Regions from separate parts of the Streptomyces sp. NPDC051286 genome, predicted to be linked through region 2. Evidence: riboswitches for the same ligand, from Rfam matches in the RefSeq annotation. Region 2 holds a riboswitch; each other region holds the start of a gene.

Region 1 (7,298 bases), on a different contig from region 2:
CCTGGGCTTCCGGGCAGCACGGCGAGTTGCTCCGTACAGGTGAGCCGGGGGCGCGTACCGGGCGTGAGCCGTTCGTGCTCGCGGGCTCCGCGCGCCCCCGTTCGGCCCAGTGAGCGCATCCTCGCCGGGGTGACGGCCGTTCGCCAGCCGGTGGGTCTGATCGGTTGCGGGGACCGGAGCAGCGAGTGCCGAGGGGACACGTACTCGACGGCGGCGCGCAACCGGATGCGGGGGCGGGTACGGGGCAGCGGAATCACCGGCTCCCGGCGCAGTCCGGCCTGGGCTTCCGCCGCACTTCGCCGGCCAGGAGCCCGCACGGACCACGCACAGTGCGCGACGGAAGGAATGGCACATGACGCAGGCTGACACCGGGGTCGCGGTGACGGGAGTGGGGCTGGTGACCCCCGCGGGCGCCGATGAACACGCCTTCTGGGCGGGGCTGTGCGCGGGACACTCCGTGGCGCGGCGCTGTGACGAACTGGCCGGCTTGGCGGTCGACTTCGCCTGTCCGGTCGACGGACTCGACCTGGACGCGGCGGTGGGCGGACGTTCGGCATGGCGGATGGCACGGTTTGTGAAACTGGCCCTGATCGCCGCCCGGCAGGCCGTCGCGGACGCCGGACTCTTCCCGGCTGACTGGGACGGCAGCAGGGTCGGCGTGGTGCTCGGCGTCGGTGTGGGCGGTGTCTCCGTCCTCGTCGACAACGTTCGCAAGCTCGACGGCGCAGGACCTGAGGCCGTCTCCCCGCTGCTGGTGCCGATGATGATCCCGAACGCGGCGGCCGGGGAGCTCGCCATCGCGCTGCGCGCTCAGGGGCCCAGTCTGGCGCCCGCCACCGCCTGCGCGTCCGGGGCGACCGCGATCGCCGTCGCCCGTGACCTGCTGACGAGGGGCCGATGTGATGTGGTCGTGGCGGGAGGTGCGGAGTCCGCGCTGACCTCGCTCGTGGTGGCGGCCTTCGCGAAGATGGGGGCGCTCTCCACCCGTACCGGCGATCCGGCGGGCGCGTCGCGACCGTTCGCCACGGACCGGGACGGGTTCGTCATCGGGGAGGGTGCCGCCGTGCTCGTACTGGAGCGGACTGCTGACGCGCGCGCCCGCGGCGCGCATCCGCGTGCGCTGCTGACCGGCGTGGGTTCCAGTACGGACGCCCACCACCCCACTGCCCCGACACCCGACGGGCGCGGCGCGCAGCGGGCGGTGGAGGCGGCGCTGCACGAGGCGGGCTGGGCGCCCCGCGAGGTCGACCACATCAACGCGCACGGCACATCCACTCCGTTGAACGACGCGATGGAGACCGCGCTCATCTCCCGGCTCTTCCCGCACCGGCCCTCGGTCACCGCTCCGAAGGGGGTGGTCGGACACACCCTCGCCGCATCCGGGGCGATCGAGGCGGTGGCGACCGTACTGACCCTGGAGCAGGGCATCGTGCCGCCGATCGCCAACCTGGATGCGTTGCCGGGCGGGTTCGCGCTCGACTGCGTGACCAAGGAGCCCCGCCGGCAGTCCGTCGAGCGCGCCGTCAGCCACTCCTTCGGCTTCGGCGGACACAACGTCGCTCTCGCCTTCCAGCGTGTCTGACCGGCCGGACCGCCCGCAGGTCCCGGTGGGAGCGGCGAGGTGTGTCCTCGCCGTTCCTTCATCGTTCTCCTGTTCATGACCGCAACGATCGACAGCACCACCGTCCACGGCACTGCTGACCTGTTGAGAGGCGTCCTCTTCGGCGTCAACTTCCTTCAGGAGCATGACTTCTGGCGTCGGCTGATCTCTACGGAACCATTCCGCTGCCCGGTCGGCCGCAGTGCCGACGAGCGTCTTGCCCTGACGTACGAACGGCTGAGGATCCTCAACAGCGCGCTCGAAAGCGCAGCAGGGCCCGCCGCCGACCCCCGCGCCCTCGCCGCCCTGCACGAGTGGCTCGGCCCGGTCGATCCGGCGCTCACCACCGTTGCGGGCATCCACTACAACCTCTTCCTCGGCAGCCTCCTCGACCACGCAGGCGACAACCGCCGTGACCTGTCGGACTTCCTCCGGTTGCGGCGCATCGGCACCTTCCTCTGTACGGAGGTGGCGCACGGCAATGACGCGGTGGCCATGGAGACCACGGCGACGTACGACCGCGCACGCGACGGGTTCGTGCTGCACACCCCGCACGCCGGGGCACAGAAGTTCATGCCCAACACCAGTCCGGCCGGCGGCCCCAAGGCCGGACTGGTTGCGGCGCGCCTGCTCGCCGACGGCGCCGACCACGGCGTCTTTCTCTTCCTGGTGCCGCTCACCGACGACACGCACGCTCTCCCGGGGGTACGCGTCCGCAGGCTGCCGGCGCGTCTGGGCAGCCCCGTCGACCACTGTCTGACCTCTTTCGACCGGGTCTTCGTGGGGCGTGACGCCCTGCTCGGCGGTCAGCACGGACGGATCGGCGACGACGGGGAGTTCAGCAGCGTTCTGCCCAATCGCAGGCGTCGCTTCCTCACCTCGATCGCACGCGTCACCGTCGGCAAGATTTCCATGAGCGCCTGCGCGGTCGGCTCCGCGCGCGCGACGCTCGCCGTCGCCGTGCGCTACGGGGGCCATCGGCACATCTCCGGGCCGCGCGCCACGGAACGCGTGCGGGTGATTGCCCACCGCAGCCATCACGGCCCGCTCGCCGAGGCCATGGCCACGGTGTTCGCGATGAGCCTGCTGCACCGCAGGGCCCTCGACCGCTGGGAGGAACAGCTCGGCACCGGTACGGAGACGGGACGGGCCGAGGCGGAGCGGCTGGTCGCCGTCGCGAAGGGGTGGATCACCTGGCAGGCCCGTGCCGTTGTTGTCGAGTGCCGCGAACGATGCGGAGCACAGGCGCTGTTGGAGAACAACGGCATGACCGAGCTGATCACCGGCGTGGAGGCGGTGATCACCGCCGAGGGCGACAACCTGGCCATCCACGCCAAGGCCGCCGCGGAAATGCTCTTCGCCGCCTCACCGGCCGTGGATGGCGGCACCTCGGACCGGGGGACCGGAGAGCTCGCCGACCCCCGGTTCCTGGGGTGGCTGCATGCGCGGGTGGAGGTCATCTGGTTCGCCCGCGCCAGGGAGCGGATGAGCAGCGCAGCGCACGGTGATCCGCTGGCGCGGTGGAACGCGGCGTCCGGGCCCGCCCTGCGGGGCGTCGAGGCGCACGCCCGCCGACAGGCGGCCGAGGCGTACGCGGAGGCGGTCGCAGAACTGCCGGAAGGTCCTGGCCTCGAGAGGCTGGCCGAACTGGAGCGGCTGTTCGCCCTCCAATGGGTGGCCCGCAACAGTGGCGATCTGCTCGCCGCCGGTCACCTGACCACTGATCAGGTCAACGCCCTGCCGGACGCCGTCGAGCAGCTGATCGCCGCCGTCGCCGGGCATCTGCCCGCCCTGATCGAGTCCTTCGCGCTGCCCGAAGAGGTGTTCGCGAACTGGCCCATCGCGGGCGCCGGCTACGTCGATGCGTACGACGATCCGGAGGCGTCCTGGCACACCACCGCCGAGGCGCAGGGGGAGCGGTGAATGCTTCGGACGAGCGCACCGCCGGGCGGCTGTGCCGGGTACGGGACGCGGTCGGGGCCCTCGGAGTCCGGGCCGTTCTGCTGGCGTACTGGGGGACCGAATCCGTCCTTTCCCGGCGCTGTACGAAGCCGCGGGTGATCGTTGGCGAAGCGGTTCGCCGCAAGGCGTAACCGGCAGATCGGGAGTCAGTTACTTCGGCGTCGGGACCGTGCGCTCCGCCGTCCCGGGCATCAGCAGAACCTGCAAGAACTGCGCGACCCGCACGACCTAGCGAAGAGGAAGATCATGAGCGCTATTCACCCCCAGATCACCGACGTTCTCACGAACACCTTCAAGGTGCCCGCCGCCGAGATCCTTCCGGGTTCCACGATGGACAGCCTGGAGATGGACTCCCTCGCCGTCGCCGAGTTCGCCGTCATCATCAAGGAGACGCTGGGGGTCGAGGCCAACTCCGACAAGCTCTACAAGGACGCCACCCTTGCCGACATCACGATGTTCATCGATGCCGTCGTGAGCGGCGACCCTGCGATGAGCAACGCCCGATGAACAGGCCTGCCGTCGCCGTCACCGGCCTGGGGATGATCACCCCGGTCGGCAACGACACCGACGCCACCTGGGACGGGGTGTGCGCCGGGGTCTCACCGGCCCGCACCGTCCCCGAGCTCGAAGGCTGCGCGATCGACTTCGCGTGCACGGTCTCCGGCATCGATCTGGACGAAGCGGTCGGCGGCCGTGCGGCTTTCCGGATGGGGAGGTACGTCAAGTTCGCCGTCCTCGCCGCACGGGAAGCGGTCGCGGACGCCGGACTGGACCCGGCCGACTGGGACGGCAGCCGGGTCGCCGTGGTCGTCGGCACCAGCAGCGGAGGCTCCGCGGGCCTGACCGAACAGGCCGTTGCCCTCGACCGGCGCGGACCCGGGGCCACCTCGCCGGCGGGGATCCTCCTCACCATTCCGAACATGCCCGCGGCGGAGATCGCCATCCGGATGGGGGCGACCGGTCCCAGCCTGGCGCCGTGCACCGCCTGTTCGTCCGGGGTCACCGCGCTCTCCGTCGCGCGGGACCTGCTGGTCACCGGGCAGTGCGACCTCGCGATCGCCGGAGCCACCGAGTCGATCGTCTTCCCGGTCGCCATGACCGGATTCGCGCGGTCCGGTGCCGCCGCCACGAGGGACGGCGACCCAGCCCGCCTCTGCCGGCCGTTCGCGGCCGACCGTGCCGGTCTGGTCATGGGGGAGGGTGCCGCCGTCATGGTGCTGGAACGGGCGGATGACGCACGGGCCCGGGCAGCGGTCCCGCGGGCGTTGCTCGCCGGGACGGGCGCCACCACCGACGCCCACCATCCCACCAGTCCGCACCCGTCCGGCGCCGTCGCCCGGGCCGCGGTCGAGGCCGCGCTGCGCGACGCGGACTGGGCGGCCGAGGACGTCGAGCACGTCAACGCGCACGGCACGTCGACACCGCTGGGCGACGCCACCGAAGCCGCTCTCATCAGCCGGGCCTACCCGCACCGGCCACCCGTCACCGCCCCCAAGGGGGTACTGGGCCACTGCATGGGAGCTGCCGGAGCCATCGAGGCGGGGCTGACGATCCTCACGCTGCAGCGCGGGGTCGTACCGCCGATCGCCAACCTGGACGCCCCGGCGACCGAGTTCGACATCGACTGCGTCACCGGACAGCCCCGCCTCCGGCCCGTCCGGCGCGCCGTGAGCCACTCCTTCGGGTTCGGCGGCCACAACGCCGTGGTCGCCCTCCAGCGTCCGTAGGCAGGGGGCGGCACATGCCGGGGCGGTACGGCCGGGGCGCCGTTGGCCCCACCGCACCGCCGACGAGCCGCGCGGAGCAGCGTGATAGCTTGCCAAAGCCAGTCAAACTCCACGTAGGGGCCAGGGAATCCGGTGCGAATCCGGAGCTGACGCGCAGCGGTGAGGGGGACGGGCGGGGCCACGGCCACTGGGACATCCACGGGTGTCCTGGGAAGGCGTCCCGTCCGAAGGAACCCGAGTCCGAAGACCTGCTGGCACCTGCCGCCCGGTACCGGGCGACAGCACTCCGTACAGCGGGCTCCGCGCATGAGCCCTGAGACGCAGAGGGACTCCGTGCCGTCCATAGCCAGCCCCGCCCGCGCTGCCGCCCTGTTCTCGGCGGCACTCCTCCTGCTGACCGCGTGCGGCGGAGGGACCGACAACTCCACGGCCAAGTCAGCTGATGGCGAAGGCTATCCGGTGACGCTCAGGAACTGCGGCCGCACCGTCACCGTCGAAGCCGCTCCGCACCACGCCGTCTCCGTCGACCAGGGATCGACGGAGATCCTGCTCTCCCTCGGCCTCGCCGACCGGCTGGCGGCCACAGCCACCTGGACCGACCCGGTGATGAAGGGGCTGGAGAAGGCCAACGCGAAGGTGCCACGCCTCTCGGAGAACCGGCCGTCGTCGGAGAAGGTCCTCGACCAGGAACCCGACTTCGTCAGCGCCTCGTTCGAATCGACCCTGGCCAAGGGCGGCGTCGCCCCCCGTGAACAGTTCGAGGAGCTCGGTGTCCCCACCTACGTGTCGCCCGCCGACTGCACCGGCAAGGACAACACCGGCGGCGGCGACGGAGCGCGTACCGAAGCACTGACCATGGACAGCGTCTACGGTGAAGTGCGCGACCTGGCCGCGGTGTTCGGTGTCCCGCAGCGCGGCGACGAGCTCGTCGCCCGGCTGCGGGAGCGGGTGAAGAAGGCCACCGACGGCATCGACGCCTCCGACGCCACTCTCCTCTACTGGTTCTCCGACTCCAAGGCCCCGTACCTGGCAGGCTGCTGCGGCGCACCCGGCGTCATCACCAGGGAGCTCGGAGCGAAGAACGTCTTCGACGACACCCATGAGGAATGGCCCCAGATCAGCTGGGAGACCGTCGCCGACCGCAACCCCGACGTCCTGGTCATCGGCGATCTGACGCGCAGGGCACAGACCGCCGAGAGCGCCGCGAAGAAGATCGAGTTCCTGGAGTCCAATCCCGCGACGAAGAACATGGACGCCGTCAAGCACAAGCGGTACGTGCTGCTCAGCGGGCAGGCCATGAACCCGTCCATCCGGACGGTCGAGGGTCTGGAACAGGTCGCCGCCGGACTGCGGACGTTCGGGCTCGCCGGGTGACGGACACCGAACGGGTCGCAGGGGTACGTACGGAGCAGGCACCCGGAACCGATGCACACCGCAGGGCCGGTGGCGCACGGGGGCTGCGCGACGGTGTGCTGTGGGCCGCGGGCGTCGCCCTGCTCGCCCTGTCCGTCGCCGTCGCCGTCACCATCGGCCCTGCCCGGATCTCCGTCGCCGACGTCTGGTCCGCGGTGGCCGCCCATCTCGGGTTGGGCGACTCGCGGCTCACCCCGATCCGGGACGGCATCATCTGGAACCTGCGCATGCCCCGTACTCTGCTCGCCGCCGTGTGCGGCGCCGGACTCGCGGTGTGCGGCACGGTCATGCAGTCCCTGCTCCGCAACCCGCTCGCCGACCCGTTCGTCCTTGGCGTCTCCTCCGGGGCGTCGACGGGCGCGGTCGTGGTCGTGGTACTCGGGGTGGGCGGGGGAGCGGTGTCGATCTCGACCGGGGCGTTCATCGGGGCGCTCTGCTCGTTCACCCTGGTGCTGCTGCTCAGTCATACCCTCGGCGGTACGCCGGACCGGGTCGTCCTCTCCGGCGTCGCGGCCATGCAGTTGTTCTCCGCGCTGACCTCTTTTGTGGTGATGACCTCGGCCGACGCCGAGCAGACCCGCGGCGTGCTGTTCTGG
Region 2 (7,298 bases):
GCGCGCGTCTCGGACCAGGCGGGCAGCGGACCGGACCGCTCGGCGAGGTCGCAGGACGCCTCGTACGCGGCGAGCATGATCCGCTCGGAGATCTTCGTGGAGAGCGCGCGGGCCTCGGGGGAGTCGAACGGCAGCCGCAGCCGGAAGAAGACGTCCTGGAGCCCCATCGCGCCCAGCCCCACCGGACGCCAGCGGGCGTTGGAGCGGCCGGCCTGCTCGGTCGGGTAGAAGTTGATGTCGACGACCCGGTCGAGGAACGTCACGGCGGTACGGACGGTGGAGTCCAGCCGCTCCCAGTCGATGTCGCCGTCGGCCACGAACGAACCGAGGTTGACCGAACCGAGGTTGCAGACGGCGGTCTCGCCGTCGTCGGTGACTTCGAGGATCTCGGTGCACAGGTTCGACGAGTGGACGACGCGACCCTGCTCTGCGGTCTGGTTGGCCGTCCGGTTGGAGGCGTCCTTGAACGTCATCCAGCCCTGACCGGTCTGCGCGAGCGTCCGCATCATCCGGCCGTACAGCTCACGCGCGGGCATCGACTTGCGGGCCAGGCCCTTGGCCTCGGCGGCCCGGTACGCGGCGTCGAACTCGTCGCCCCACAGGTCGACCAGTTCCGGCACATCGGCGGGGGAGAACAGCGACCAGTCGCCGTCCGCGTCGACCCGGCGCATGAACTCGTCCGGGATCCAGTGCGCCAGGTTGAGGTTGTGCGTACGCCGCTGGTCCTCGCCCGTGTTGTCGCGCAGCTCCAGGAATTCCTCGATGTCCGCGTGCCACGTCTCCAGGTAGACGGCGGCGGCGCCCTTGCGGCGGCCGCCCTGGTTCACTGCGGCGACCGAGGCGTCGAGCGTCTTCAGGAACGGCACGATGCCGTTGGAGTGCCCGTTGGTGCCGCGGATCAGCGAACCGCGGGCGCGGATCCGGGAGTACGAGAGGCCGATGCCGCCCGCGTGCTTGGAGAGCCGCGCCACCTGGTGGTAACGGTCGTAGATGGAGTCGAGCTCGTCCAGCGGTGAGTCCAGCAGATAGCAGGAGGACATCTGCGGGTGCCGGGTGCCGGAGTTGAAGAGTGTGGGGGAGGAGGGGAGGTAGTCGAGGCGGCTCATCAGGCCGTACAGCGCGGCGACCTCGTCCAGTGCGCGCACCGACTCGTCCTCGGCGAGGCCGGCGGCGACGCGCAGCATGAAGTGCTGCGGCGTCTCGATGACCTGGCGGGTGAGCGGGTGGCGCAGCAGATAGCGGCTGTGCAGTGTCCGCAGCCCGAAGTAGCCGAACCGGTCGGCGGCGCCGTCGGCGAGGGACTGCTCGACCAGCGCGTCGAGCCGGGCCGCGTGGAGCGCCACGAACGCGGCCGTGCGGTCCGCGATCAGACCCTCGCGGTGGCCGACGGCGACCGAGGCGGAGAACGACAGCGCGCCCTGACCGGCCGCCTCGTCCGCGATGGTGCGGGTCAGGAGACGGGCGGCGAGCCGGGAGTACGCGGGGTCCTCGGCGATCAGACCCGCGGCGGCCTCGGTGGCCAGCGTGCGCAACTCCGCCTCGTCCGACGCGGCGTTGCGGCCGCGCAGCGCGGCGGCGGCGACGCGGCCGGGGTCGGTGTCGGGCAGATCGGCAGTGAGGTCGGTCAGGGTCCGCAGCAGTGCGGCCCCGGGTCCGTCGTTCGTGGTTCCCGCGGACTCGGCGACTGAAGCCGGATCGGCTGGCGCGATGGTCACGTGGTGCTCTCCCTCGCTCGGCTCGGGGCCGGCGGGTGAGCGGGGCAGCCGCACGGAGGCATGCCCGAAGAAGGAGGGCAGCACTGCGTGCAGCGTCCACCGGCCCATCCGCGAGGCCCGGACGTCTGGGCGTCCGGATCGGTCGAGCCGGACGCGCTGTCGGCAGGTCCTCGGACTTTCAGGGTGCGCAAAAGGGACCCGAATATACCGTTGCGGGACAGTTCCGGATTCGCACCGGATTTCCCTGCGGCGACAGCGAGCATGAGCATACATGTGGGGGCCGCCCGATGAGGCAGCCCCCACATGTTGTGTCGAATCGGTTCACAGGCTCAGGTTGTACGTGAGCAGCGCGACGCCCGCAATGGGATCCCGGTCGTGTTCCGGTGGGGGTACGAAGCCGAGCCGATGGCAGATCCGGTGGGCGCCGGACATGGTCGACTGGGTGGACTGGACAAGCCGCTCGACGCCCTCCGCGGCCCGTGCCCGGGCGATACAGGCCCGCACGAGGGCCTCGCCCGCCCCGTGGCCACGCGCCCCCGTGCGACGGTGAGCATCCGGAACTCGGCGGATCGACAGGTCCATGCCGGGAGTGTGCCGTACCGGTGGGGTGGCGCCGGACGGGCTGGGTGCAGCCCGTCCGGCAAGGCACTAGCCGGCGGACGGGCTCGCGTCGGGTGACGGGCTCGACTCGGGCCTGGCCGAGGGGAGTTCCACCTGGACGCCCGGGTCGCCCGCGTCCGCCGTGTAGTCCGCCGGAGAGGTCTCGTCGACGCCCGCCGGGGCCTTCACCGCGTTCAGGACGAAGGTCAGCACCGCGGTCACCACGGCGTTCAGCACGAACGCCGTCAGACCGATGTAGCCGATCTCGCCGATCCCCGGGATCTCCTTCGAGGAGCCGCCGAAGTGCGCCTGGGTCGGGCTCGCCACTCCGTATGCGGCGAGCGTGCCGTACACCATGCCGACTGCCCAGCCCGCGAGCAGCGCCCAGCGGTGGAACCACCGGGTGAACAGGCCGCCGACCAGTGCCGGGAACGTCTGCAGGATCCAGATCCCGCCAAGCAACTGGAAGTTGATCGCGACCGTCTTGTCCATGGTGAGGACGAAGACGAGCGCCCCGACCTTCACCACCAGCGACACCAGCTTGGAGACCTTCGTCTCCTGGGCCGGGGTCGCGTCGGGCTTCAGGAAGTCCTTGTAGATGTTCCGGGTGAAGAGGTTCGCCGCGGCGATCGACATGATCGCGGCGGGAACCAGCGCGCCGATGCCGATCGCGGCGAACGCCACACCGGCGAACCAGTCGGGGAACATGTTCTCGAACAGCTGCGGGATCGCCAACTGTCCGTTCTCCACCTTGACTCCGGCGGCGATCGCCATGAAGCCGAGCAGCGCCAGCAGGCCCAGCATCAGCGAGTACAGCGGCAGGATCGTGGTGTTCCGCCGGATCACCTCACGGCTGCGACTGGAGAGCGTCGCCGTGATCGAGTGCGGGTACATGAAGAGGGCGAGCGCCGAACCCAGGGCCAGGGTCGCGTAACCCCATTGGCCGGGATCGGCGGGCGCGAGGGCGCCGCGCGGTTTGCCGGTTGCGGGGTTGGTCTGTGAGAACGCGTCGCCCGCCTTGGTGAAGATGTCGTCGAAGCCGCCCAGCTTGATCGGGATGTAGATGATCGCTACCGCGATGACCAGGTAGATCAGCCCGTCCTTGACGAACGCGATCAGCGCGGGAGCGCGCAGCCCGGAGGAGTACGTGTACGCGGCGAGCACCGCGAACGCGATCAGCAACGGCAGGTCCTTGACGAACCAGTTGGTGTTCTCGCCGCCGCCGACGCCCATCACGTCCAGCACCGCCTGGATGCCGACGAGCTGGAGCGCGATGTACGGCATCGTGGCGAGGATGCCGGTGACGGCGACCGCCAGCGACAGACCCTTCGATCCGAAGCGACCTCGGACGAAGTCCGAGGTGGTGACGTACCCGTGCTTGTGCGAGACCGACCACAGACGCGGCAGGAAGGTGAAGATCAGCGGGTACACCAGGATGGTGTACGGGACCGCGAAGAAGCCGGCCGCTCCCGCTGCGTAGATCGCGGCGGGTACGGCGACGAAGGTGTACGCGGTGTACAGATCGCCGCCGAGGAGGAACCAGGTGACCCAGGTGCCGAACGACCTGCCGCCCAGGCCCCATTCGTGCAGACTGGCCTCGTTCTCGGCCTTGCGCCAGCGCGCGGCCATGAAGCCGATGACCGTGACGGCCAGGAAGAAGAAGATGAAGACGCCGAGCGCGACGCCGTTCACGCCGTCCTTCATGCCGACGCACCCCCCTTGCGGGCGCGCTGGTCACGCTGCCAGAGCTTGTACGCGACCATCGTGAGCGCCGTGGAGATCAGTACCCAGAGCATCTGGTACCAGTAGAAGAACGGGATTCCGATGAAGGTGGGGTTCACCCTCGCGTACGAACCCACCCAGAGCATCGCCACGAACGGGGCGGCGAGACAGAGGGCGATGAGCACTCTCACCGGTGTGACTGTCGGTGGTTTCGCGTCTGTTTCCTCGGGCATGTGGTGCCTCCGTCCCCTCGCTGATCACCTGTTGTCATGCGCAGGAAATCTAGGGGAGTGTTCCGGCTACCGTCACCCCCTGTCCGTCAAAAGTGTGACGGAGCCGCTGGAGGGATTCTGCCCGGGGGACCGACTCCTGACGCTCTGTCCGCGTCCGGACAGTTGTCCGGTCAGGAGCCGGTCCGCGGTTTCAGTCGGTCGGCCGCTTCAGACGCGCCACGAACTTGTAACGGTCGCCGCGGTACACCGACCGCACCCATTCGACCGGTTCGCCGCGTCCGTCCAGGGAGTGACGGGACAGCATGAGCATCGGCAGACCCACGTCCGTACCGAGCAGACCGGCTTCGCGCGGGGTGGCGAGCGAGGTCTCGATCGTCTCCTCGGCCTCGGCGAGCCGTACGTCGTAGACCTCGGCCAGCGCGGTGTAGAGCGAGGCGTACTTCACCAGCGAACGACGCAACGCGGGAAAGCGTTTGGCCGAAAGGTGTGTGGTCTCGATGGCCATCGGTTCACCGCTGGCCAGGCGGAGTCGCTCGATCCGCAGCACCCGGCCGCCGGTTGTGATGTCCAGCAGCCCGGCGAGGGTGTCGTCGGCCGTGACATATCCGATGTCCAGGAGTTGAGAGGTCGGTTCCAGCCCCTGGGCGCGCATGTCCTCGGTGTACGAGGTGAGCTGCAGGGCCTGCGAGACCTTCGGCTTCGCCACGAACGTGCCCTTGCCCTGGATGCGCTCCAGCCGGCCCTCGACGACCAGCTCCTGGAGCGCCTGGCGCACGGTGGTGCGCGAGGTGTCGAACTCGGCGGCCAGGGTCCGCTCCGGTGGCACCGGGGTGCCGGGCGGCATGGTGTCCGTCATGTCGAGGAGGTGGCGCTTCAGCCGGTAGTACTTCGGGACCCGTGCGGTGCGTGTGCCCGCGCCCGTCTCGTTCTCCGTACTGCCCCCGTCGGCACTCATGGCCCGCCTTCCCGACTGCTGCGTTGCTGCCGTCACCTGCTCCTCCGTCTGTTGCGGCTCACATGGTGGCACGGTCCGGTCACGGCTCGTCGCCCTCCCTCAGGTGTCGGTCCTATAACGGACGCGAGTGCACTTCTTATACACCCTTGACACCCCTAAAGGTCTAGGCCAAGCTCCGAGTACTGGTCTAAACCATTAAAGACCAGGTCCCAGCCCCACGGGCAGTACCCGTCGTAAGCAATTGTGCGACGGACGGCGATCTCGGGTGGTGGGGGGAATTCTCTTGCATCCCTGAGGAGGGTGTCGTGAAGCGCGGACTCATCGCGGCCATCGGTGTGGTGGCTCTCTTGGCCGGTGCCACTGCCTGTGGCTCGGACGACAAGACCGACAGCAGCAAGAAGTCCGGGCCCGACAGCTACAAGGGCCAGACGCTGACTGTCTGGGCCATGGACGGCTCCACGCCTCCCGGCTGGACCAAGGACCTCACCGCCGCCTTCAAGAAGAAGACCGGCGCCACGCTGAAGTTCCAGACCCAGAAGTGGGACGGCATTCAGCAGAAGATCACGACGGCTCTCTCCGAGTCGACCCCGCCGGACGTCATCGAGGTCGGCAACACCCAGACCCCGGCCTACGCGGCCACCGGTGGCCTCGCCGACCTGAGCGACCTCAAGCAGGAGATCGGCGGCGACTGGGTCGACGCGCTCAACAAGTCCTCCGTCTTCGACGGCAAGCAGTACGCCGCCCCGTGGTACTTCGCCAACCGCGTCGTCATCTACAACAAGAAGGTCTGGGCCGACGCCGGCATCACGGACACCCCGAAGACACGCGACGAGTTCTTCAAGGACCTCGACGCCATCAAGAAGAAGGGCGAGGCCGAGCCGATCTACATGCCCGGCCAGAACTGGTACTTCTTCGACGGCCTGACCATCGGCCAGGGCGCGGACCTCGTGAAGAAGGAAGGCGACAAGTACGTCTCCAACCTCTCCGACCCCAAGGTCACCGCGGCCATGGAGCTCTACAAGAAGTACCAGTCCTACTCCAAGGCCCCCAAGGACAAGGACGAGGCCACCCCGCAGCAGGCCGAGGTCTTCGCCAAGGGCAAGGTCGGTGCCTTCATCGGCATGGGCTGGGAGGCCGGCACGGCCATCGCGGCCAACAAGAAGATCGAGAGCGACATCGGCTACTTCACCATCCCGGGTGAGACCGCCGACAAGCCCGAGGGCGTCTTCCTCGGTGGCTCCAACTTCGCGGTCGCCGCGGGCAGCAAGAAGCAGGACCTGGCCAAGGAATTCCTGAAGCTCGCCCTGTCCGACCAGTTCGAGGGCCAGCTGGCCAAGGAGAACGGCGTCATCCCGAACAAGGAGTCGCTCAACTCCAGCCTGACCGGCAACGGCGCCGCCGAGGCCGCGGCCCCGGCCGCCGCCGGCGGCGGCACCACCCCGCTCATCCCCGAGTGGGCCGCTGTCGAGAACGCGCCGAACCCGATCAAGAGCTACATGACCGCGGTTCTGAACGGTAAGTCCCCGGCCGACGCCGCCAAGGCGGTCGAGGCGGAGATCAACAAGCGTCTCTCGCAGAAGAGCTGACCGCGCGCGCCGGGGGGCGGGCATCTGCCGCCCCCCGGCGCTCCCGCGTGACTCGACCGTACGGCCCAAGAAGAGATGGCGAGCATGTCAGTGCAGACCGAAACAGTGGACTCGGTCCCGGCAGCCGGTGTCCGCAAGGATGACGCCCCTCCGGGCGGCCCTGCCGCATCGAGCATGGAGCGGGCTGGTGGATCCGCCCCCTATCTCCTCCTCCTGCCCGCACTGCTCGCCACAGCGGTGCTCCTGGGCTACCCGCTGGTCAAGAACGGCGTGCTGTCGTTCCAGAACCTCAACCCGCGCCAGCTGATCCTCCACCTGACCGAGTGGAACGGCGTCGACAACTACAAGGAAATCCTCGGCAGCTCGGACTTCTGGAAGGTCGTCGGGCGGTCGGTCCTCTTCACCGCCGCCAACGTCGTCCTGATCATGCTGCTCGGGATGCTGGTCGGCCTGCTGCTCGCGCGGCTGGGCAAGAAGATGCGACTGC
Region 3 (7,298 bases), on a different contig from region 2:
TTCCGGTGGTGGTGGTCCGCCGGCCGCCGGTCCCGGACGGCGTCCCCGTGGCCCCCACGCCGGAACTCGCCGTGGACTGGCTGTCCGGCCTGCTCGGCTGACGGCCTCCCCCGCGGCAGGGAGTGGCCGTGAGGCCGGACCTCAGGCCTCCGGGTAGCGCCGCGGCGTCCACACGATCTGCTGACCGTCCCCCCGCCGCACCGACCGCGTCTGCGAGGAACCGACCAGCAGGATCGTCCGCATGTCGACATCGGCCGGTTCCAGCTCCGCCAGGGTGACGATGCGTACGCTCTCCGAGGGCCCGCCCACGTCCCGGCCCACCACCACCGGCGTGTCCGGCGAACGGTGCTCCAGCAGCAGGTCACGGGCCTTGCCGACCTGCTCGGTGCGGGTGCGCGAACCCGGGTTGTACAGCGCCAGCACCAGGTCCGCCGCCGCGGCCGCGCGCAGCCGGGTGGCGATCACGTCCCACGGCTTGAGCCGGTCGGAGAGCGAGACCGTGGCGTAGTCGTGGCCGAGCGGCGCGCCCGCGCGGGCGGCGGCGGCGTTGGCCGCGGTCACCCCGGGCAGCACCCGCACGGGCACCTTCGCGTACGCGTCCTGCGAGGCGACCTCCAGCACGGCGGTCGCCATGGCGAAGATCCCCGGGTCGCCGCCCGAGACCACGGCCACGCGGCGTCCGCGCCGGGCCAGGTCGAGGGCGAACTCGGCACGCTCCGACTCCACCTTGTTGTCGGAGCCGTGGCGCGCCTGTCCCGGGCGGACCGGGACGCGGTCCAGGTACGTGGTGTAGCCGACGAGATCGTCGGCGGCGGCCAGCGCCCCGCGGGACTCCGGGGTCAGCCACAGCGGCCCGGCGGGACCGGTCCCGACGACCACGACCTCACCCACGCGCTCCGCGTCCTCGGCCGCCTCCGGCCGCGGCGCGTCGATCCGGCTGGGCAGCACCGCGACAGCGAAGTACGGAACGGAGTCCGGGTCGGTGTCCGCGAGATCGCCGGTGCGCTCCCCGGCCATCGTGGCGCGCTCCACGTAGTGCGCCTCGTCCAGCCGCCCGGAGGCCTCGAAGGCGCGCCGCACGGCGGGGAACGTGCGCCCCAGCTTCATCACCACGGCGGCGTCGGTGGCGGCCAGGCGGGCCGTCAGCTCCTCCTCCGGCAGCGTGCCGGGCAGGATCGTCAGCACCTCCTCGCCCTCGGCGAGCGGGGTGCCGAGCCGGGCGGCGGCGGCGCTGACCGACGTGACCCCGGGGATCACCTCGGTGGGATACCGGTCGGCGAGCCGCTTGTGCATGTGCATGTACGAGCCGTAGAACATCGGGTCGCCCTCGGCGAGCACCGCCACCGTCCGCCCGGCGTCCAGGTGCACGGCCAGCCGGGCCGCGGCCTCTGCGTAGAACTCCTCCATCGCACCCCGGTAGCCGCCCGGGTGGTCGGTGGTCTCCGTCGTGACCGGATAGACCAGCTTCTCCTCGATGTGGTCCGCGCGGATGTGCTCGGCGGCGATGGAGCGCGCGATGGACCGTCCGTGACGGGCGCTGTGATAGGCGATGACATCGGCCTCGGCGATGGTCTGCACGGCGCGTACGGTCAACAGTGCCGGATCGCCGGGACCGAGCCCCACCCCGTACAGCCGACCCGTGTTCTGCTCGCTCACTCTTACTCTTCCTCGCTGGCGATCGCGTTGAGCGCGGCCGCGGCTATGGCGCTGCCGCCGCGACGGCCCCGTACGACCAGGTGTTCCAGACCGGACGGATGGTCGGCCAGGGCGTCCTTGGACTCGGCGGCCCCGACGAAGCCGACGGGCACACCGATGACGGCGGCCGGGCGCGGAGCGCCTTCCTCGATCATCTCAAGCAGCCGGAACAGGGCGGTCGGTGCGTTGCCCACGGCCACCACCGCCCCCTCCATCCGGTCCCGCCACAGCTCCATCGCCGCGGCGCTGCGAGTCGTGCCCAGCTTCTTGGCGAGATCGGGGACCGTGGGGTCCGACAGGGTGCAGATGACCTCGTTGCCGGCAGGCAGCCGCTTGCGGGTGACCCCGCTGGCGACCATGGCCACGTCGCACAGGATCGGCGCACCGGAGCGCAGCGCCGCGCGGGCACCGGCCACGACCCCCGGGGTGAAGTCGATGTCGCGTACGAGGTCGACCATGCCGCAGGCGTGGATCATGCGGACCGCGACCTGGCTGACGTCGGCGGGCAGCCCCGCGAGATCCGCCTCGGCGCGGATGGTGGCGAAGGACTGGCGGTAGATCGCCGGTCCGTCCTTCTCGTACTGGAACACGGTGGTTTCGCTCTCTCCGGTCGGTGGTCGGGCTGCAGCGCCCTCGGGTCGGTGGTTCAGGTACGGGTGCGGCGGGCGGCGTTCACCGCGGCGGCCAGGTCGGACGGGCTGCCGTGAACCGTCACGGGGGCGCCCCGTTCACCGCCGCGGACCTGGGCCACCTGGTGCCCGCCCGGAACGGCGACGACGTCGGCCCAGGCGCCCTTGGGGTGACCGCAGCGGCGTTCGCAGCCGGACCAGTGGACGGGGAGCTGCCCGGCCACGGGCTCTCCGGCGGTCCGTACGAAGGCCTCCGCGTCGCCCCGCACATCCGCCAGGGACTTCGCACAGCCGGGCCGGCCGATGCACGCACCGATCCCCGTCCACGCGGAGCCGGGCCCGACGATCAGTCCGGCCGCATCCCACTCGCGCAGCCGCACCGCCGCGTCGCCGGGCGTCACGCCCGTCACGACGACGCTCCGCCACGGGGTCAGCCGCAGCTCGCGGCCCACGCGGGACAGGCTCGTCCACTGAGCACCGGTGAGCCGCCCGAGCGGCACCCCCACACAGACCGCGGTGCCCACGACGCCGTACGCGGGCTCCTGCGCCGCCGACGCCGGTGGTACGCGCTCCGCGGCACCGGCCACCCGCAGTGCCACCCGCACCGCCTCCAGCAACTCTTCGGCCGCAAAGGGCAGTTCGCTCATCCGCCAGGCGCCCGTCTCCTGCGCCGCCGCCAGAAACGTCTCGGCGGCGATGAGCGCCGCGCGCGGCGCATCGTCCCCGGAGACCCTCAGCACCGCCTCCGCGGCCCCGATCCGCAGGAGCGCGCTCCCGTCGCTCTGCCCCAGCAACGTCACATCCGCGCCCAGGGCATCGACGTCACCACGGCCGTCGTCCAGCGCGAAGAGAAAGCGGCCGGACAACCCGGCCGCTTTGTCACTTCCGCACAACAGCGCGTCCAGCGCGGTCAGCCACGGCCGGACATCCCGGTGGCCCCGGCCGTCGAGCCCGGAGAGCGGGGAGGCCACGACGTTGCGTATCCGCTCATGGCTCCGGGACGGCAGCAGCCCTGCCCCGCCCAGGAGTTCGGCGAGCCGTCCGCCGCACTCCGGGCCGAGGCCGCGCAACTGGACATTGCCCCGCGAAGTGAGATGCAGCTCACCGTCGCCCAACTCCCGTGCGGCACCGTGGAGCGCGTCCGCTTGTCGGGCAGTCAGCACGCCACCGGGGACCCGGACCCGCGCCAGCGCCCCGTCATCCGCCCGGTGGAGCCGCAGCGACCCCGGGCAGGCATCGCCGCGGTCACGGGAGACGGGCTCCCCCGGGGCCGATGGCGGGGTGTCGGAAGTGGACATGGCGGCGAGCATACCGACCATCATTCTGAGCTGTATGAATCCCATCCGATGTAAGGCCCTTACTATGCCTAGCAACGGGCCACCCGGCCCGGTATCGCCCAAGAGCCTGTCGGGCTCTTGGGCGACAGGGGAGGAAGCCCGGTGCGAGTCCGGCGCGGTCCCGCCACTGTGAGTCCGGCCCTGGGCCGGGCGAGTCAGGAACTCCCTTCCCCAAGGTCTCGACACCGCTCGAGCAGGGGAGACCCATTCCGACACCGCCCGGGGCGTGGACACCCCGAGGAAGGCCCGACGCCGCATGATCCTGCTCCTGTCGACGTCCGACACCGACCTGCTCAGCGCCCGCGCCGCGGACGGTCCGGTGACCTACCGCTACGCCAATCCCTCGCGCCTGCCGCTCGACGGCCTCCCCGTTCTCCTCGACGGCGCCGACCTCGTCGTCGTACGCCTCCTCGGCGGGGTCCGCGCCTGGCAGGAAGGGCTCGACCAGGTCCTCGCCACCGGCAGGCCGGTCGTCGTCCTCACCGGCGAACAGGCCCCCGACGCCCAGCTGATGGCCGCCTCCACCGTCCCGATCGGGCTCGCCGCCGAGGCGCACGCCTACTTGGCGCACGGCGGCCCGGCCAACCTGGACCAGCTGGCCCGGTTCCTCTCCGACACCGTGCTGCTGACCGGCCACGGCTTCGAGCCTCCGGCACCCGCACCGTCCTGGGGACCCCTGGAGCGCACCGCGCGCGCCTGTGACGGCCCGACCGTCGCGGTGCTCTACTACCGCGCCCACCACATGAGCGGGAACACCGCGTTCGTCGACGCGCTCTGCCGGTCGATCGAGGACGCGGGCGCCCGCGCCCTCCCCCTGTACGTCGCCTCCCTGCGTACCCCGGAACCCGCACTCATCGACGAACTGCGCGCCGCCGACGCCATCGTCACCACCGTCCTCGCCGCGGGCGGCACCCGGCCCGCCGAGGCATCGGCGGGCGGCGACGACGAGTCCTGGGACGCGGGTGCGCTCACCGGACTCGACGTACCGATCCTGCAGGCTCTCTGCCTGACCAGCTCGCGCAGCGACTGGGAGGACAACGACGAGGGTGTCTCCCCGCTCGACGCGGCCAGCCAGATCGCGGTCCCCGAGTTCGACGGCCGGCTGATCACCGTCCCGTTCTCCTTCAAGGAGATCGACGAGGACGGACTGCCCACGTACGTCGCCGACACCGAACGCGCCGCACGCGTCGCCGGAATCGCCGTACGCCACGCACGGCTTCGCCACATCCCGGCCGGGGACAAGCGCCTGGCACTCGTCCTCTCCGCCTACCCGACCAAGCACTCCCGTATCGGCAACGCCGTCGGGCTCGACACCCCCGCCAGTGCTGTCGCCCTGCTGCGCCGACTGCGCGCCGAGGGCTACGACTTCGGGCCCGAGGACGAACTCCCCGGCCTGGTCTCCGGCGACGGCGACGAGCTGATCTACGCCCTGATCGAGGCCGGCGGCCACGACCAGGAGTGGCTGACCGAGGAGCAGCTGGCCCGCAACCCGGTCCGTATCCCGGCCGCCGACTACCGGCGCTGGTACGCCACGCTCCCGGACGGACTCCGCGACGCCGTCGAGCGGCACTGGGGTCCGCCGCCCGGCGAGATGTTCGTGGACCGCTCCCGCAATCCGGAGGGCGACATCGTGCTCGCCGCCCTGCGCCGCGGGAACCTCCTCATTCTCATCCAGCCGCCCCGCGGCTTCGGCGAGAACCCGATCGCGATCTACCACGACCCCGATCTGCCGCCCTCGCACCACTACTTGGCCGCGTACCGCTGGATCGCGGCGGCGCGGGACGACGGCGGTTTCGGGGCCGACGCGATGATCCACCTCGGCAAGCACGGCAACCTGGAGTGGCTGCCCGGCAAGAACGCGGGCCTCTCCGCGGACTGCGGCCCGGACGCGGCACTGGGCGATCTCCCGCTCGTCTACCCGTTCCTGGTGAACGACCCGGGCGAGGGCACGCAGGCCAAGCGCCGCGTCCACGCCACCCTGATCGACCACCTCGTGCCGCCGATGGCCCGCGCGGACAGCTACGGCGACATCGCGCGCCTGGAGCAACTCCTCGACGAACACGCCCAGATCGCCGCGATGGACCCGGCGAAACTGCCCGCGATCCGCGCCCAGATCTGGACCCTGATCCAGGCCGCCAAGCTCGACCACGACCTCGGGCTCGACGACCGCCCGGACGACGAGGGTTTCGACGAGTTCATCATGCATCTGGACGGCTGGCTCTGCGAGATCAAGGACGCCCAGATCCGCGACGGCCTGCACGTCCTGGGCGGTGCCCCGGCCGGTGCGGACCGGGTCAACCTGGTCCTGGCGATCCTGCGCGCCCGCCAGATCTGGGGCGGTACGGCGTCGCTGCCCGGCCTGCGCGAGGCACTCGGGCTTGACGAGTCCGCTGCCACCCGCACCACCGCCGACGAGGCCGAGGAACAGGCACGCGCCCTGGTCCAGGCGATGGAGGACGCGGACTGGGACCCGGCGGCGGTCGCGACCGTAACGGCATCGCATCCCCGACCGGTCGCGGACATCCTCGACTTCGCCGCCCGCGAGGTGGTCCCCCGGCTGTCCGCCACCACCGCCGAACTCGAGCACACCGTCCACGCCCTGAACGGCGGCTTCGTCCCGGCGGGCCCCTCCGGATCCCCGCTGCGCGGCCTGGTCAACGTCCTGCCGACCGGCCGCAACTTCTACTCCGTCGACCCGAAGGCGGTCCCGTCCCGCCTCGCCTGGGAGACCGGTCAGGCCCTGGCCGACTCGCTCCTGGAGCGCTACCGCACCGACAACGGCGAGTGGCCCACCTCGGTCGGCCTCTCCCTGTGGGGCACCAGCGCGATGCGCACCTCCGGCGACGACGTCGCCGAGGCGCTGGCGCTGCTCGGCGTCCGCCCGGTCTGGGACGACGCCTCGCGCCGCGTCACCGGCCTGGAACCGATCGACCTCGCCGAGCTGGGCCGCCCGCGCATCGATGTGACGCTGCGCATCTCCGGCTTCTTCCGAGACGCGTTCCCGCACACCATCGGCCTGCTCGACGACGCGGTACGTCTCGCCGCTTCCCTCGACGAACCGGCCGAGCAGAACCACATCCGGGCGCACGCCCAGGCCGACCTCGCCGAACACGGCGACGAACGCCGGGCCACCACCCGCATCTTCGGTTCCCGCCCCGGTACCTACGGAGCGGGTCTCCTCCAGCTCATCGACAGCCGCGACTGGCGCACCGACGCCGACCTCGCCGAGGTCTACACCGTCTGGGGCGGTTACGCCTACGGCCGCGAACTCGATGGGCGCCCGGCCCGCGACGAGATGGAGACGGCGTACAAGCGCATCGCCGTGGCCGCCAAGAACACGGACACCCGAGAGCACGACATCGCGGACTCGGACGACTACTTCCAGTACCACGGCGGCATGGTGGCCACGGTCCGCGCCCTGCGCGGCACCGCCCCGGAGGCGTACATCGGCGACTCCACCCGCCCGGAGACGGTCCGCACCCGCACCCTCGTCGAGGAGACGTCCCGCGTCTTCCGCGCCCGCGTGGTCAACCCCAAGTGGATCGAGGCGATGCGCCGCCACGGCTACAAGGGCGCCTTCGAACTCGCCGCGACAGTCGACTACCTCTTCGGCTACGACGCGACGACGGGCGTGGTA
Region 4 (7,298 bases), on a different contig from region 2:
GTGTTGCGGTAGACCGCCAGGTGGAGCGGGAGTTCGCTGGTCGGGGCGAGGGCGCCGAGCACCTGGTTGCCGTGGAGGTCGACGGCCACGGTGTCGCCGGGGCCCAGCCGGTCGTACGGCACACCGCTCGGGGTGACCAGGACGAGGTCGCCGACCCGCGCCGACACATTGCCCGAGGTGCCGACCACCAGGCCCTCCGCAGCGGTCCTGCGGGCGGTGGCGACGACACCGTTCCAGGCCTGCTCGATCGCGTCGCGTGCGTCGTTCGCATCGCGCCCGTTGTGCCCGTTATGCCCGCTGTGCGCGTCCTCGTGATGCTCAGTCATAGGGGAATCCTGTCAGCGGGTCCGGCACGGCAGGAGACGTCGGGTGATCCACATCTCTTTTCGGAGGTTTCCGGGCACCCGGATCAGAGGGCGTGAAGCGAGGCGGGAGGGGCGAAACCCGGCCACGACAGGCGCTGCACCCCCGCATCGACTGTCGGTGACCCGACAAAAAGAGTGACTCAACTCCGCTTGGAGTCACCACAGAGCCCCGCTCAGTTCATCTTCCGTTCACCCAGGTTGCCTACGTTCCACGTGCCAATGACGTCGAACGATTGCCTGGGTAAATGGAACACATCACGCTGCTCCTCGCGATTGTGATCGTGACAGCTCTAGTGTTCGATTTCACGAACGGTTTCCATGACACCGCGAACGCGATGGCGACCACCATCTCGACCGGTGCCCTCAAACCCAAGACAGCGGTGGCCATGTCCGCCGCTCTCAACCTCGTCGGCGCCTTCCTGTCGGTGGAAGTCGCCAAAACGATCTCCGGCGGGATCATCAACGAGGACGGACTGCGGACAGAAGTCATCTTCGCGGCCCTCGTCGGCGCCATTCTGTGGAATCTGCTCACCTGGCTGGTCGGCCTGCCGTCCAGCTCGTCCCACGCACTCTTCGGCGGTCTGATCGGCGCCGCGGTGATGTCGGCGGGCTGGTCCTCGGTCAACGGCGGAACCGTCGTCACCAAGGTGCTGCTTCCCGCGGTCGCCGCCCCGGTCGTCGCGGGTGTCGCCGCGCTGCTGGCGACCAGGCTGACGTACCGGATCGGCGGCGGGAACCGCAACGAGGCCCAGGAGAAGGCAACTGCCAAGGGCTACCGGGCCGGCCAGATCGCCTCGGCCGGACTGGTCTCGCTCGCCCACGGCACCAACGACGCGCAGAAGACCATGGGCGTCATCACCCTGGCCCTGGTCACCGGTGGCGTCCTGTCCCCCGGCTCGAACCCGCCGGTCTGGGTCATCGTCTCCGCCGGTCTGGCCATCGCGCTCGGCACCTACCTGGGCGGCTGGCGCATCATCCGCACCATGGGCAGCGGCCTCACCGAGCTCAAGCCGCCGCAGGGCTTCGCCGCCCAGACCAGCGCGGCCACGGTCATCCTGGCCTCCTCGCACCTCGGCTTCTCCCTCTCCACCACCCAGTCCTGCTCCGGCGCCGTGATGGGTGCGGGTCTGGGCCGCCAGGGCGGCGTGGTCCGGTGGTCCACCGCGACCCGGATGTTCGCCGCCTGGGGTCTGACCCTGCCGGCCGCGGGTCTGGTCGGCGCGGGCGCGGAGTTCCTCACCAAGCAGGGCACCTGGGGTGTCGTCGCCGTCGCCGTCCTGCTCGTCGCGGGCTCCGGAGCGATCTGGCTGCTGTCCCGGCGCAAGCCGGTCGGGCACGGCGATGTCGCGCCCACCGGTGAGGTCGCCGAACCGGCGGGTGTCATCACCACCGCCATCGCGGCCGTCACCCCGCCGCCGCCCGCCGGAGCGGCCGCGGTCGCCACGGCAGTGGACACGACCACGGACCTCAAGACCACCATCCCGGCCCAGCCCGGAACCGTCGCCGCCGATCCGGCGCGGCCCGCCACGGTGTAAGGACAGATCACCATGAACATCGACTGGGCAGCTCTCGGCACCGTCTTCGGCGTCTCGCTCGTCGTCACCGTCGCGCTGGTGGGCCTCTTCACCCTGGGCATCGTCGGCCTCTCCAAGCAGCCGGAACCGGCCGCGCAGGGCGGCTCCACCGGAGGCTCCCTGGTGCTCGCCCGCGCGGGCGCGTACCTCTGCTTCGGGCTCTGTGCGGCCTCGGTCGCGTACGGGATCTATCTGATCGTCGCCTGAGCCCCTTTCCGCACTCCGCCATCGGGCCGGACACACCTCACGTGTGTCCTGCCCGATGTGCGTCTGCGCACACTGCACCACCGCAGGTCAACGCCAGGTTGACGGGCGTTCGCGGAGCGTGGTGGACTGCCGGAGCCATTTACGGCGACAGCAGAGGAAGCCGGTGTGAATCCGGCGCGGTCCCGCCACTGTCACCGGGGAGCAGTCCCCCACACCGGAAGTCACGGCCCGCGCATGCGGGCTGGAAGGCCGGGGGAACTGCGGATCCGGGAGCCAGGAGACTCTCGCCGCCGGTCACGTCGAACCAGGGCGCGGACCCTGAGTGAGGACATATCGCCATGCCCGGCTGCCGTGCGTCCGCCGTTTCTGTGCCGCTCTCACCAGGAGCCGGCTGTACCGAGGTCCTTCGAGGCAGCGCGGCCGGCTGAGCCGTGCGAGCCGACCGCATCTTCGCGTACGGCGCCGCCGCCGGCCTGATCGGCGATCTGCTGCTCGGTGATCCCCGCCGGGGGCATCCGGTCGCCGCCTTCGGGCGGGCCGCGGCGGGCCTCGAACGGCGTCTGTGGCGCGACCACCGCGGGTGGGGCGCCCTGCACACCCTGGTCTGCGCCGGAGGCGCTGCGGGTGGAGCCGCGCTCGCCGCCCGTGCCGTACGCCGTCATCCCGCCGCCTCCGTCGCGCTGACCGCGGCCGCCACCTGGTCCGTCGTCGGCGGCACCTCGCTGGGTCGCGAGGCGCGCGCCATCGGCGGCGCGCTCGCCGCCGGTGACATCGAGCTGGCCCGGGAGCGCCTCCCCCATCTGTGCGGGCGCGACCCGCACTCCCTCGACGGGCCGCAGATCGCGCGCGCCGTGGTGGAGTCCGTGGCCGAGAACACCTCGGACGCGGTGGTGGGTGCCCTCGTGTGGGGCGCGCTGGGTGGCGTGCCCGGACTCGTCGCCTTCCGCGCCGTCAACACCCTCGACGCGATGGTCGGGCACAAGTCGCCCCGCCATGTGCGCTACGGCTGGGCCTCGGCCCGCCTGGACGACGTCGCGGGCTGGCCCGGCGCCAGGCTCACCGCAGCGCTCGCCGTGGTTGCCGGGGGGCAGCCACGTCGAGCGCTGCGGGCCTGGCGGGCGGACGCGGGCAGGCATCCGAGCCCCAACGCGGGTCCGGTGGAGGCCTCGTTCGCGGGGGCACTCGGCGTACGGCTCGGCGGGACCCTCGCGTACGGCGGGCGTGTCGAGCACCGGCCGGTACTGAACGGCGCGACCGGCCGTGCGGTGCAGACCGGGGACATCGAGCGCGCGGTGCGGCTGTCGCGCCGCGTGGGGGTACTGGCCCTCGGCGTGTGCGCGGCGGGCCGGCTGATCGCGGGACGCTGGTCGCCCTCGGGGCGGCGTGCGGCCGCGGGACGGAGCGGGAAATGAGCGGCGGGCTGCTGGTCGCCGGAACCACGTCGGACGCGGGCAAGAGCGTCGTCACGGCAGGCATCTGCCGGTGGCTGGTGCGCCAGGGTGTGAAGGTCGCGCCGTTCAAGGCGCAGAACATGTCGCTGAACTCGTTCGTCACCCGCGAGGGCGCGGAGATCGGACGCGCGCAGGCGATGCAGGCGCAGGCCGCCCGGGTGGAACCGACCGCGCTGATGAACCCGGTGCTGCTCAAGCCCGGCGGCGACCGGTCCAGTCAGGTCGTCCTGATGGGCAGGCCGGTGGGCGAGATGAGCGCACGCGGTTACCACGGGGGGCGACAGGAATCGCTGTTCGGCACGGTCGTGGACTGTCTGGAGCAGCTTCGGGGCACCTATGACGCCGTGATCTGCGAGGGGGCGGGCAGCCCGGCCGAGATCAATCTGCGGCGCACCGACATCGTGAACATGGGGATCGCGCGGGCTGCGGGGTTCCCCGTCGTCGTCGTCGGTGACATCGACCGCGGTGGCGTCTTCGCCTCGTTCTTCGGCACGACGGCGCTGCTCAGCGCCGAGGATCAGGCTCTGATCGCCGGCTATCTGGTCAACAAGTTCCGCGGCGACGTGTCGCTCCTGGAGCCGGGTCTCGACATGCTGCACGGGCTGACCGGGCGGCGGACGTACGGAGTGCTGCCGTTCGCCCACGGCCTGGGCATCGACGAGGAGGACGGGCTACGGGTCTCGCTCCGCGGGGCCGTACGCGAGTCGGTCGTCGCTCCGCCGCACGGCGAGGACGTGCTGCGGGTCGCGGTGTGCGCCGTGCCGCTGATGTCCAACTTCACCGATGTGGACGCGCTGGCCGCCGAGCCGGGTGTCGTGGTGCGGTTCGTGGACCGGGCGGAGGAGCTGGCCGACGCGGATCTGGTGATCGTGCCGGGCACGCGCGGGACGGTGAAGGCGCTGGCCTGGCTGCGGGAATGGGGGCTGGCCGACGCGTTGCTGCGACGGGCGGCGCAGGGGCGTCCGGTGCTCGGCATCTGTGGCGGGTTCCAGGTGCTCGCGGAGCAGATCGAGGACGAGGTGGAGTCGCGGGCGGGGCGGGTCGACGGGCTCGGACTGCTGCCGGTGCGGATCCGGTTCGACCGTGAGAAGACCCTCGCCCGGCCGGTCGGTACGGCGCTCGGGGAGCCGGTGGAGGGGTACGAGATCCACCACGGGGTCGCCGATGTGCGGGGCGGCGAGCCGTTCCTGGACGGGTGCCGGGTCGGCGCGGTGTGGGGGACGCACTGGCACGGGTCGCTGGAGAGCGATGCGTTCCGGCGGCGGTTCCTGGGGGAGGTCGCGCGAACGGCGGGACGGCGGTTCGTGGCCGCACCCGACACGAGTTTCGGGGCGTTGCGGGAGGAACAGCTGGACCGGCTGGGGGATCTGATCGAGGAGCACGCGGATACGGGGGCGTTGATGCGGTTGATCGAGGCGGGGGTACCGGAGGGACTGCCCTTTGTGGGCCCCGGGGCGCCGGAGGTGCCGGCGGCCCGTGGGGCCGGGGAGACCGGAGGGTGGGCGTGAGGGGGACGCCCTCCGCGGACTCTGTTCCCCGGCCCGCACCTTCCCGTGACCGGACCTCCGCCCCGGGCCCCGGTCCTCAGGTGCCGGACGGGCTGAGCCGTCGCCCAAAAGCGCTGGACAGCGGGCCGGGCGGACTGGGTGGCGGGCCGGAACGGGTCACCGGTTCTTGGATGGATTTGGATGGATGACGTCGTCAAGGAGGCTTTGTGAGTACCCCGTATCCCTTTACTGCCATCGTCGGCCAGGACGATCTGCGGCTCGGACTGTTGCTGAACGCCGTATCGCCCGCCGTCGGTGGTGTGCTCGTGCGTGGGGAGAAGGGGACCGCCAAGTCCACCGCCGTGCGGGCGCTCGCCGCGCTCATGCCCGAAGTCGATGTCGTCTCCGGATGCCGGTTCTCGTGTGACCCGGTGTCGCCCGATCCGGCGTGTCCCGATGGGCCCCACGAGGCCGGAGGCGGCGTGTCGCGGGCGGCGCGGACCGTGGAACTGCCGGTGGGCGCCTCCGAGGACCGGCTCGTCGGGGCGCTCGACATCGAGCGGGCACTCACCGACGGGGTCAAGGCGTTCGAGCCGGGGCTCCTCGCCGACGCGCATCGCGGAATCCTGTACGTCGACGAGGTCAACCTGCTCCATGACCACCTGGTGGATCTGCTGCTGGACGCGGCTGCCATGGGTGCCTCGTACGTGGAACGCGAAGGCGTCTCCGTACGGCATGCCGCGCGGTTCCTGCTCGTCGGAACGATGAACCCCGAAGAGGGCGAGCTGCGGCCGCAGTTGCTCGACCGGTTCGGGCTGACCGTCGAGGTCGCCGCGTCACGCGACACCGATCAGCGGGTCGAGGTCGTCCGGCGGCGGCTCGCGTACGACGACGATCCGGCCGGGTTCGCCGCCCGGTGGGCCGAGGAGGAAGGGGAGTTGCGGGAGCGGATCGCCGCCGCGCGGGCGCTCCTTCCCCACGTGGTGCTCGGGGACCGTGCGTTGCGGCAGATCGCCGCCACCTGTGCGGCCTTCGAGGTCGACGGGATGCGCGCCGACATCGTGATGGCCCGCACCGCGACCGCGCTGGCCGCGTGGGCGGGACGTACCGACGTGCTCGCCGAGGACGTCCGGCAGGCCGCCCTGCTGGCGCTCCCCCACCGACGCCGCCGCAATCCGTTCGACGCGCCCGGTCTCGACGAGGACAAGCTCGACGACACGCTGGAGCAGAACAGCGGTGAAGGCGACGGGAGCGGGGACGACCCCGGTCCGGACGGGCCGGGTGGAGGTGGGCAGCCCCCGCGGGGGGATGGGCCCGACACGCCGCCGCAGCCCGAGGCGGGGAACGGCGACACGCCCGGACTGCCCTCGCAGGGGCGGCCGGCCGACGGCGGCGAGCAGCAGCCCGTACGTGCTGCCGAGCCGTTCCGCACGAAGATGCTGAGCGTGCCGGGGCTCGGCGAGGGCGCGGCGGGGCGGCGGTCCCGGGCGCGTACCGAACACGGGCGTACGACCGGGGCGCGGCGGCCCGAGGGGGCCCTGACCAGACTGCACCTCGCCGCGACCGTGCAGGCTGCCGCCCCGTACCAGCGTGCGCGCGGACGGTCGGGCCGGGGGTTGGTGGTGCGACGGGATGATCTGCGGCAGGCGACCAGGGAGGGACGCGAGGGGAACCTCGTTCTCTTCGTCGTGGACGCGTCCGGGTCGATGGCCGCCCGGCAGCGGATGGGCGCCGTGAAGGGTGCGGTGCTTTCGCTGCTGCTGGACGCGTACCAGCGGCGGGACAAGGTCGGTCTGATCACCTTCCGCGGCAGGGGCGCCGACGTGGCACTGCCGCCGACCTCGTCCGTGGACGCGGCCGCCGCGCGGCTGGAGACGCTGCCGACCGGTGGGCGCACCCCCCTCGCGGCCGGACTGCTGAAGGCCCATGACGTCCTGCGGGTGGAGCGGCTGCGCGATCCGTCGCGGCGGCCGCTGCTGGTTGTGGTGACGGACGGACGGGCGACCGGAGGCCCGGAGCCGGTGGCCCTGGCGGCGCGGGCCGCGCGGCTGCACGAGGCCGAGGGCACGGCGTCCGTCGTCGTGGACTGCGAGTCGGGGGTCGTGCGGCTCGGGCTGGCCGGCTCCCTGGCCCGCGATCTCGGGGGCACTGCCGTCACGCTCGACGAGCTCCGGGCCGACTCGATCGCCGGGCTCGTCAGGGATGTTCAGGGAA

The links. A riboswitch is a leader RNA that binds a small molecule or an ion and turns the genes downstream of it on or off. The one in region 2 is predicted to bind cobalamin.
Region 1: another riboswitch for cobalamin. It lies ahead of ACIBB8_RS30990 (ABC transporter substrate-binding protein); the one in region 2 lies ahead of ACIBB8_RS31535 (ribonucleoside-diphosphate reductase subunit alpha).
Region 3: another riboswitch for cobalamin. It lies ahead of cobN (cobaltochelatase subunit CobN); the one in region 2 lies ahead of ACIBB8_RS31535 (ribonucleoside-diphosphate reductase subunit alpha).
Region 4: another riboswitch for cobalamin. It lies ahead of ACIBB8_RS30360 (cobalamin biosynthesis protein); the one in region 2 lies ahead of ACIBB8_RS31535 (ribonucleoside-diphosphate reductase subunit alpha).

Annotation. Positions count from the first base shown of each region.
Region 1 is NZ_JBITER010000046.1:17,226-24,523, forward strand. Features, by position in the region: gene ACIBB8_RS30970 (beta-ketoacyl-[acyl-carrier-protein] synthase family protein) at 353-1,582, shown strand; partial or broken gene ACIBB8_RS30975 (acyl-CoA dehydrogenase) at 1,658-3,693, shown strand; gene ACIBB8_RS30980 (acyl carrier protein) at 3,809-4,069, shown strand; gene ACIBB8_RS30985 (beta-ketoacyl-[acyl-carrier-protein] synthase family protein) at 4,066-5,289, shown strand; cobalamin riboswitch at 5,372-5,560, shown strand; gene ACIBB8_RS30990 (ABC transporter substrate-binding protein) at 5,596-6,663, shown strand; gene ACIBB8_RS30995 (FecCD family ABC transporter permease) at 6,660-7,298, shown strand, end outside.
Region 2 is NZ_JBITER010000049.1:6,242-13,539, reverse strand. Features, by position in the region: gene ACIBB8_RS31535 (ribonucleoside-diphosphate reductase subunit alpha) at 1-1,715, opposite strand, end outside; cobalamin riboswitch at 1,859-1,991, opposite strand; gene ACIBB8_RS31530 (GNAT family N-acetyltransferase) at 2,037-2,297, opposite strand; gene mctP (monocarboxylate uptake permease MctP) at 2,364-4,019, opposite strand; gene ACIBB8_RS31520 (DUF3311 domain-containing protein) at 4,016-4,270, opposite strand; gene ACIBB8_RS31515 (GntR family transcriptional regulator) at 4,461-5,225, opposite strand; gene ACIBB8_RS31510 (extracellular solute-binding protein) at 5,531-6,811, shown strand; gene ACIBB8_RS31505 (carbohydrate ABC transporter permease) at 6,896-7,298, shown strand, end outside.
Region 3 is NZ_JBITER010000026.1:64,781-72,078, reverse strand. Features, by position in the region: gene ACIBB8_RS24760 (cobalt-precorrin-6A reductase) at 1-101, shown strand, start outside; gene ACIBB8_RS24755 (precorrin-2 C(20)-methyltransferase) at 142-1,656, opposite strand; gene ACIBB8_RS24750 (precorrin-8X methylmutase) at 1,659-2,285, opposite strand; gene cobG (precorrin-3B synthase) at 2,342-3,634, opposite strand; cobalamin riboswitch at 3,716-3,847, shown strand; gene cobN (cobaltochelatase subunit CobN) at 3,918-7,298, shown strand, end outside.
Region 4 is NZ_JBITER010000043.1:32,885-40,182, forward strand. Features, by position in the region: gene ACIBB8_RS30345 (class II aldolase/adducin family protein) at 1-326, opposite strand, end outside; gene ACIBB8_RS30350 (anion permease) at 611-1,900, shown strand; gene ACIBB8_RS30355 (hypothetical protein) at 1,913-2,146, shown strand; cobalamin riboswitch at 2,299-2,430, shown strand; gene ACIBB8_RS30360 (cobalamin biosynthesis protein) at 2,578-3,558, shown strand; partial or broken gene ACIBB8_RS30365 (cobyric acid synthase) at 3,555-5,293, shown strand; gene ACIBB8_RS30370 (putative cobaltochelatase) at 5,312-7,298, shown strand, end outside.